Regions from separate parts of the Halomonas aquatica genome, predicted to be linked through region 2. Evidence: predicted binding sites of a transcription regulator. Region 2 holds the regulator's gene; the other holds the start of a gene.
What was found. Region 2 encodes FNR, which switches genes on or off when oxygen is low (the NO sensors DNR and NnrR bind a similar motif). Its sites were predicted from a motif close to TTGATNTANATCAA; they were not measured.
Positions count from the first base shown of each region.

Region 1: the regulator FNR is predicted to act here: its motif matches at 1,928-1,941, upstream of ABE960_RS11835 (cation-translocating P-type ATPase).

Region 1 is NZ_JBEGCJ010000005.1:128,580-132,771, reverse strand. It holds gene ABE960_RS11835 (cation-translocating P-type ATPase) at 1-1,724, opposite strand, end outside; gene ABE960_RS11830 (PEP/pyruvate-binding domain-containing protein) at 1,962-2,783, opposite strand; gene ABE960_RS11825 (PEP-utilizing enzyme) at 2,780-4,192, opposite strand, start outside.
Region 2 is NZ_JBEGCJ010000002.1:505,422-509,613, reverse strand. It holds gene ABE960_RS05555 (3'-5' exonuclease) at 1-336, shown strand, start outside; gene ttcA (tRNA 2-thiocytidine(32) synthetase TtcA) at 431-1,339, shown strand; gene fnr (fumarate/nitrate reduction transcriptional regulator Fnr) at 1,462-2,205, opposite strand; gene hemN (oxygen-independent coproporphyrinogen III oxidase) at 2,284-3,645, opposite strand; gene ABE960_RS05535 (sulfite exporter TauE/SafE family protein) at 3,740-4,192, opposite strand, start outside.

The DNA of each region.
Region 1 (4,192 bases), on a different contig from region 2:
CCGGTCACCACCGGATCCTCCTCCCGGCACAGGCCCAACTCCAGCGCGATGGCTCGGGACGTGGCGGGGTGGTCCCCGGTGATCATCGCCACCTGGATGCCGCCCTGGCGACAGCGCTGCACAGCCTCTTTGGCCTCCGGGCGAACCGGGTCGATCATGGCGACCATGCCCAGGAAGGTCATTTGCCCCAGATGCTCGATGGCCGCCTCGTCATCCGTGTGATACCGCGCCAGGGCAATCATGCGATAGCCCCGGGTTGCCAGGTCTTCGAACTGGGCCTCGATGGCGGCCCTGCGGAGGGGGACATCTCCATCCGGCATGCTCATATGGCTGCACATGTTCAGCAATTTTTCGGGACTGCCTTTCACGTGCAGGACATAATGCTCGTGTTCGTCGCCTTTATTGAGGCTGCCGCTGAAGGCGCGTTCGGATTCATAGGGAATCAGATCCAGCCGGGCCCGCCGTTCCCGGATATCGCTTAGCGAAAGCCCCAGTTTTTTTGCCAGCACCAGGAAGGCGACATCCACGATATCCCCGTCCGAGACCCATTCGCCGCCGGAATAATCCAGGTAACTCTCGTTGGCCAGCAGGCCGGTAATGCACATGTCCTCGAGCCGGGAGGGGTCTTCCCCGATAACCTCGCCACCCGGGGCCACCCCCTCGCCAGTGATGTTGTAGGTGGAGCCGTCGGCCAGGACGGCATGTCGGATGGTAAGGTCGTTGACGGTCAGGGTCCCCGTCTTGTCGGAACAGATAAAGGTGCAGGAGCCCAGAGCCTCTACCGCCACCAGCCTGCGGATAATCACCGAATGCTGGGCCATGCGCCGCATGCCGATGGCGAGGGCCACCGTCAGCGCTGCGGGCAGGCCCTCGGGAATCGTGGACACCGCCAGGCCGATGGCCATAAGCATCATGCCTTCGGTGCCGTAACCCCCGCGCACGAACATCAAGCCGACAAGCAGCAGGAGCGCAACAGCGATGGCGCCGGCCATCTGGTAGGTAAACCGGCGAATACGAATTATCAACGGTGCCTCAGACGACTCGGTGTCGTTCACTGCATGGGCAATATGGCCCAGTTCGGTATCGAGGCCGGTGGTGGTGACCACCCCCTGGCCACGGCCGTGAGTCACCGTCGTGCCGGCAAAGCACTGATTGGACCGTTCCGCCAGCGGCGCCTCATGCGGAACCTCAGCCTGGGCGTTCTTCGTCACGGCCAGGGATTCGCCGGTCAGCATCGACTCGTTGATGCTCAGGCTTTGGCTGGTCTCCAGGCGGATATCCGCCGGCACCTTGTCGCCGGAGGAGAGCAGCACCAGATCCCCTGGCACCAGTGCCTCGACATCGATGCGCCGGGCGATGCCGTCGCGGATCACGTGGGCCTCGCCGCGCACCATGTTGCGCAGGGCGGACGCCGAGCGCTGGGCGGAATACTCCTGGATAGTGCCGATGATGGCGTTGAGCAGCAACACGGCCATGATAAAGACGGCATTAGATAGCTGTCCCAGGAAATAAGAGACCAACGCGGCAATCAGCAGAATATAGATGAAGGGACTTAGAAATTGCCGGAAAAAAATCGCAGCGAGCCCGGGAAGTGGCGCTTCGGGCAGCTTGTTGGGGCCGTACTCCCGGAGACGGCGTTCCGCCTCGGGGCTTTCGAGGCCCTGGGCCTGTGACTGGAAAGGTTGAACGTCGGAAGCGGCGTCATGGCTTTCTTGGTTGGTCATGGTCCGGCCTCTAATTCCCGCGTCAGAGTGACTCTACATGACTCGCTTGCGTAAAACATACATGTTGGCATCAATGCGGGAGATTACAGAGCCATACAATCGATTTCGCCGGCCGGGTTCTGGGGTGTGGTTGTCGCCTACTATCTCAGCCTTGTCGGATCAGGATTCAATCCCTCGCTGGAACTCCGAGGACACCTCGCTGATTGATGAAGAACAAAAGCTGGGGGCTACTTCAGATCAGGCCGACGAGTATTTCGTCACCGGGCGTAATTGCAGCAGGTACGGAATCTCGCGCTCGAACGCCCATTCTATGTCATGTGGACCAGTACCGAACACGCTCTCGCACTGCGACACAAGAACGTGCAGCGCAGCCAGTTTTTCCGCATCCAGGCAGGGATGCTCGACAAGATGCTCCGCGACGGCTTCCTTGGCGGTCAGGCCTCCGGGCAACCGCTGAATACGGATATCCTTGACGCCTGGGCGGCATTCGATGAGGCATCCGGCACGATCCATGCGATAGCAATCGGGGATGACAAGACCCTGCACAACCGCTTCACCCAGCCCCCACACGGCCTCGACGACACGCTCGTCTTGTCCGGTCACGGGGTTGCAGGTGAACAGCACCCCGGCCACCTCCGCGGCGACAAGACGCTGAATGACCACGCCCATGCGTATGTCCGTGTCCACCCCGACTCGGTCGCGATACGCGCGGGCAGACTCCGTCCACGCCGATTTCCGCACTACCATAACCGCGTCCGACACAGCCTCGAAACCCATGACGTTGAGAACGGTAGCATGCTGTCCGGCGAAACTCGCACCACCCGAGTCTTCGCCGATGGCCGAGGATCTGACCGCCACCGGACCGGGTATCTGCGCACATATTCCAGCAAGTTCCGCCCGTGCGCCGGGGTCATCCGATGCGATCGCATCAACGAACGCGGTGTCGAGCGCGCAACCTTCGGGCACAGGAAGCCCGGCGCGGATCGCCGCGCCGAGTTGCGTCGCCTTTCCGCCGTAGGCCTGCTCATCGCAGGCCGACGACAATGGAATCGGTGTCATGGAGCGTCAAACCGGACTTCGCCTGTCGTTCCGTCCACTGTCACAGGTGTTCCGTCCGCGATCCGCGCAGTGGCGTTGCGGGTCCCGACGACGGCGGGGATGCCATATTCTCGCCCCACGATGGCGGCATGGGATAGCAGGCCGCCTGCATTCGTGACGATGGCCCCGAGCAGGGGAAGGACGATGTTAAAGGAATCGGTGGTCGCGGCCGTGATCAGCACATCACCCTCTTCGAGGCGACCGAGATCTTCGGTACTGTCGATGACACGCGCGATCCCACTGTAGGTGCCGGGGCTTGCCCCGATTCCCTTGACGACGGTAGTGTCGCGATTGTCTTGAGGCTCGGCCCCGAGGGATTGAATGGCCGTCCCCAGGGCGGTCATCACACGTATCACCTCTGGTGGCAGGCCGTCCATGGGGGGTGGCGGAGAGGCGGGATCGCCAAGTTCAGAAGGCGCATTCTCGGCACGCTGCTCCTTGCGATACCTGGCGCGTTCCGCGAGTTCCGCAGCACCGGGGCCGCCATTTCGGCTGAGAAGGGCCTGGATTTCCTTGTAACTTGCCTCGACGAGATGTGCCGCCGCTTCGATCCGACCCTGTGCGGCAAGCCTCGCTCCGGCGGCAAGCAGCGCACGTCTCATGACACCGCCCGCCCAGACGTCGCTGTAGAAGCCACGCTCGTCACGCAGCCGCGACATCAGACGCACCTCGTCGAGAAGCTCATCGAACTGGGCGCGGTGTTCGGAGGGAATCTTCTCTCGCAGCCTGGACACTTCCGCTTCGGTCACGGCCACGTCCTGATGCTCGTGCTGCTGTACGGCCATCCTGATCCGGGCGATTAGCGCCTCGGGCACTTCGATGGCCGAGGGTTCGCCGGTATCAAGGCTGTTGAGCAGTCGGTCGCCGACCACGCCAAGATAGTCTCTCGTCGCTTTACCCAGCGAACTCGGCTGATTGCAGAGCCGTTCGAGGATGTCCGCACTCGCCTGACCGGATTCCAGGAGTTTGCGGGCATCCGGGCTGTTGCGTATTTCCTCGGCCAGTCGATCCATCTCCGGAAAGGATCCGGCGGATTCCGGTGCCGATCCACGCGTCAGCGCGAGAAACTCGCCCATCGGCAGGCCTGTCCATGCGCCGACATGGGCCATGAAATCGCCCACCGGAAGAATCGCCGCCAGGTTGAAACTGTGATGTTGATGAATCATGCGTTGCAGGTTGTCTCGGCAACGATCGACATAGGTCATCAGTTCGTCGTCTGACAATGTGGCGGGGTCTACGGCCAGAAGCGCCTGATGTGTCTTGATTGACGCAGGCTTCACTTCGCGGTCCCAGCGCGCGAGGTCCTCTCTCCAGATCTTGTTTCGGAACACATCTTCGGCGGCCTTGAAACGCGCCGGAATTTCCGCCTC
Region 2 (4,192 bases):
ATCGACGAGGCACTGGCGCAGTTCCTGGACTTCGTCGGAAATCGACCCCTGATCGGCTGGCGCCTGGATGTTGACCTGGCCATCCTCAACCGCTACCTGCGGCCCCGGTTCGGTTTCGACCTGCCCAATGCCGGCATCGACGTGGCGCAGGCTTATTATCGCCAGTTGCGTCGCCGCTGCCCCGAACTGGACATCCGGCCGCACTTCGAGGAGGTGGCCGAGCGTCTGGGGGTGCCGGTGATGGGGCGGCACACGGCGCTGGGTGATGCCGTCACCACGGCGTTGATTCACCTGCGCATGGCGCACAGCCTCTTGCAGGCCGAGCGTTTCTGCTGATTCCTGGCGCGGTCCGGTGCCGTTTCGCCTGGTCGCGGCGAGGATGGTAGGATAGTCGCCCGTCATTTCCAGCCGCCCAGGCAGCGCCGAGACCATGCAAGACGCCCTCATGTTCGACCCCCGCGACTCCGCTTCCCGCCCCGCCGAACCGGCGACCCTCACAGAAGGCCTCGATGCGCGAGGCAAGCGCGAATTCAACAGGCTGCAGAAGCGGCTGCGTCGGCAGGTGGGCAATGCCATCATCGACTACGGGATGATCCATGAGGGGGACCGGGTGATGGTCTGCCTCTCCGGGGGAAAGGACAGCTATACCCTGCTCGAGATCCTGCGCAACCTGCAGCGCAACGCACCGGTGAACTTCTCCCTGGTGGCGGTCAACCTGGACCAGAAGCAGCCCGGCTTTCCCGAGCACGTGCTGCCCGATTACCTGACGGGCATCGGGGTCGATTATCGTATCCTCGAGCGTGATACCTACTCGGTGGTGAAGGAGAAGACCCCTGAGGGCAAGACCACCTGTGCCCTCTGCTCTCGGCTGCGGCGCGGTTCCCTTTACGGCTTCGCCGAGGAGATCGGTGCCACCAAGGTGGCGCTGGGGCATCATCGCGAAGACATTCTCGAGACCCTGTTTCTCAACATGTTCTTCGGCGGCAGCCTCAAGGCGATGCCGCCCAAGCTGCTCTCGGACGACGGCAGGAACATGGTCATCCGCCCGCTGGCCTACTGTCGGGAGGCGGACATCGCAGAGTTTGCCCGGCTGATGGAGTTTCCGATCATTCCCTGCAATCTCTGCGGCTCCCAGCCGAACCTTCAACGCCAGGTGGTCAAGGAGATGCTGGCGGAGTGGGAGAAGACTCACCCCGGACGACTCGAGAGCATGTTCAAGGCCGTCACCAACGTGGCACCTTCGCAACTGGCAGACCGGGCGCTCTTCGACTTCACCGGCCTCGAGGAGAAGCAGGACCGCATGCAGGCCGACAGAATCGACCTCCACAACGAGCCGTAGAGGTCCGCGCGGTCAAGAAAAACCCCAGCGACTGGAACGGTCCGCTGGGGTTTTTTCTGGGCAGAGATGAGTAGTTGTCGAGGTGAAGAGTGGTCGTCGAGGTCGGAAATTGATGGGCGCTCTCAACGGCAGCCTTCCTGCTCGGCCACCTCGATCAGCGCCTCAAGGTCGAGGATGTTCACCTCGCGGCCGGACACGGCCACCAGACCCTGGGTCTGGAAGCGGCCCAGGATGCGACTGACGGTCTCCACCGCAAGCCCCAGGTAGTTGCCGATATCGGCACGGGACATGGACAGCCGGAAACTGAAGGGGGAGTAACCGCGGCGACGGAAGCGGTCCGACAGGTTGGTGAAGAAGGTGGCCAGGCGCTGGTCGGCGGTCTTTCGTGAGAGCAGGCGCATCATGCGGCGATCGTCGCGCATCTCCTTGCTCATGCTGCGATAGAGCTGGCCCCTTAGCTCCGGCAGGGTCTCGGAGAGGGCTTCGAGCCGGTCGAAGGGGATCTCGCAGACGGTGGTGGTCTCCAGCGCCACCACTGTGCCCGGATAGCTTGCCTCACCGATGCCGTCCAGTCCTGCCAACTCGCTGGGCAGATAGAAGTTGGTCAGCTGTTCCTCGCCGCCGCCCTCGGTGGTCATCTGCTTGAGACTGCCGGAGCGCACTGCAAAAACGCTGGTGAAAGGGGTGCCCTGACGGAACAGCGAATCTCCCTTCTTCAGCGGTGCGCGACGGCGGATGATGGCATCTAACTGGTCCATGTCCTGCAACTCGAGCGCCAGCGGCAGGCAGAGGGAACTGAGGCTGCAGGTCTGACAGCGGGTCTCGTTCAATAGTGTACGGGGGCTGCCGGTAGCGGTGTCGGCCATGCTGTCCTCCATGAATGACGACTCCAGCCACAGTATGGAGGGATTGTCGCCCATCGGCAAAGTCCTCCTCGACATGCCTCAGGAGGCGTGTGATGACTGCCTGGGCAAGGGCGTGAGGGGATAGGCGTCGAAGGCCGTGGCCAGTTGGCGGACCAGCAGCCGTCCCTTGGCCGTGACAAGGAGTCGCTGGTCCTGGCGTTCGACGAGTCCCTCCCGCTCGGCCACTGCCAGGCGCCACAGGGGTTCGGCGAGATGGGCCTCGGCGTCCAGGTCGAAAGCGTCGCCGAGGGCCGCCAGATCCAGGGTGAGTTCGCTCATCAACGTCTCGATGGCGGCGCCGCGCAGCCGGTCGTCCAGGCTCAGTCGGTGTCCGGCGGCGGTGGCCAGGCGGCCCTGGTCCAGGGCCGCCTCATAGGCCTCCAGGGTCAGCGGGTTGCGGACATGCAGGTCCTCCAGGCGGGAGACGGCCGTGACGCCCAGCCCCAGCAGGTCATGGCGCTCGCACTTCCTCCCCGCCAGCCGGTCCTTGGTCAGGCGGTCGTCACTCCGCGCGAAGCGCTCCCTGCCAAGATGGACATAGCCCGCGGCGGCGAGCATCCGGTAGGCCGTATCCATCATCGCCAGGGTCTCCTGTGGGCCGGGTAGCTCCGCGATGCGGATGTGTCTCTGGATCGGGAAGCGTTCGGGATGGTGGCGGTAGTGAAACAGCGACAGCCGTTCCGGCGCCATGGCGATGACCTGCGCAAGCGTGGCGGTGAAGCCGTCCCGGGTCTGGCGGGGAAGGCCGATGATCAGGTCCAGGTTCACGGAGTGGAACCCCAGCCGTTCTGCCTCGTCGATCAGCTGCTCGGTCAGACCGCGTCCCTGGATGCGGTTGATCGCCTGCTGGACCTCGGGATCCAGGTCCAGCACCTCCAGGCTCAGGCGGTTGAAGCCCAGCGCTTCCAGATGACGCAGGGTGAGGACATCCGCCTCACGTGGGTCGATCTCGACCAGATATTCCCTGCCTCGATCGCTGGCCAACCGGAAGCGGGCATCCAGTCGATCGATCAGGTCACTCAGCTGGTTCAGGCCCAGGAAGGTGGGAGTGCCCCCACCCCAATGCAGGGAGCGGACTTCCCGTGCGGGATCCAGGTGGCGACGGATCAGGACCATCTCCCGGTCGAGGCGTGAGAGATAAGACTCGGGAAGCCGGGTATCCGAGGTGATGACCGGCTGGCGGGTGCAGTGAAAGCAGGCCTGCCGGCAGAATGGCAGATGGACGTAGAGTGCCAGGGGGCGTGCCGCCGCATTGCTGTGCTCCAGCGCCTGGCGATAGTCCTCGGCACCGATATCGTCACTCAGCGCATGGGTGGTGGGGTAGAAGGCATAGGCGGGGGCCGGCGACGCCGCTGAGAAGAGGGCCCCGTCACGGTCGGCGGCTGACGCGCGAGCAGGCATGGTCTGCACTCCGCTGGAACATGCCCTCATGCTAGTGACATGGATCTCGAGCCGCGTTGAGCTGTGTCAAGCTAAGCCGGAATCGCCGCCGGCGTCAGTGGGTCCCTGTGGCGGGAAGCAGCGTCCATACCTGCCATAGGGCGAAGGCGATGATCGATAGCGCGGCGAGGGTCCGGGTGGCCGGGTGGCGGATCAGGGAGCCAAGCTGGCGAGCCGCCAGGCCGGTGGCCAGCAGGGCAGGCAGGGTGCCGAGGCCGAAGGCGCCCATCAGGGCGGCGCCCCGCCAGGGATCGGCCATCGCCAGGCTCCAGGCCAGCATGGAGTAGACCAGGCCGCAGGGCAGCCAACCCCAGACGGCCCCCAGAGCTAAGGCCTGGGGGATCCTGACGACCGGCATCAGGCGACGCCCCAGCGGTTCGAGATGCTTCCAGAGTCGGCGTCCCAGGGCCTCGACCCGCAGCAGGCCCTTCCACCAGTCGGCGATGTAAAGCGCCATCAGGATCAGCATCACCGCGGCCAGGGCCTGCAGCACCAGGCGCGCCTGGGG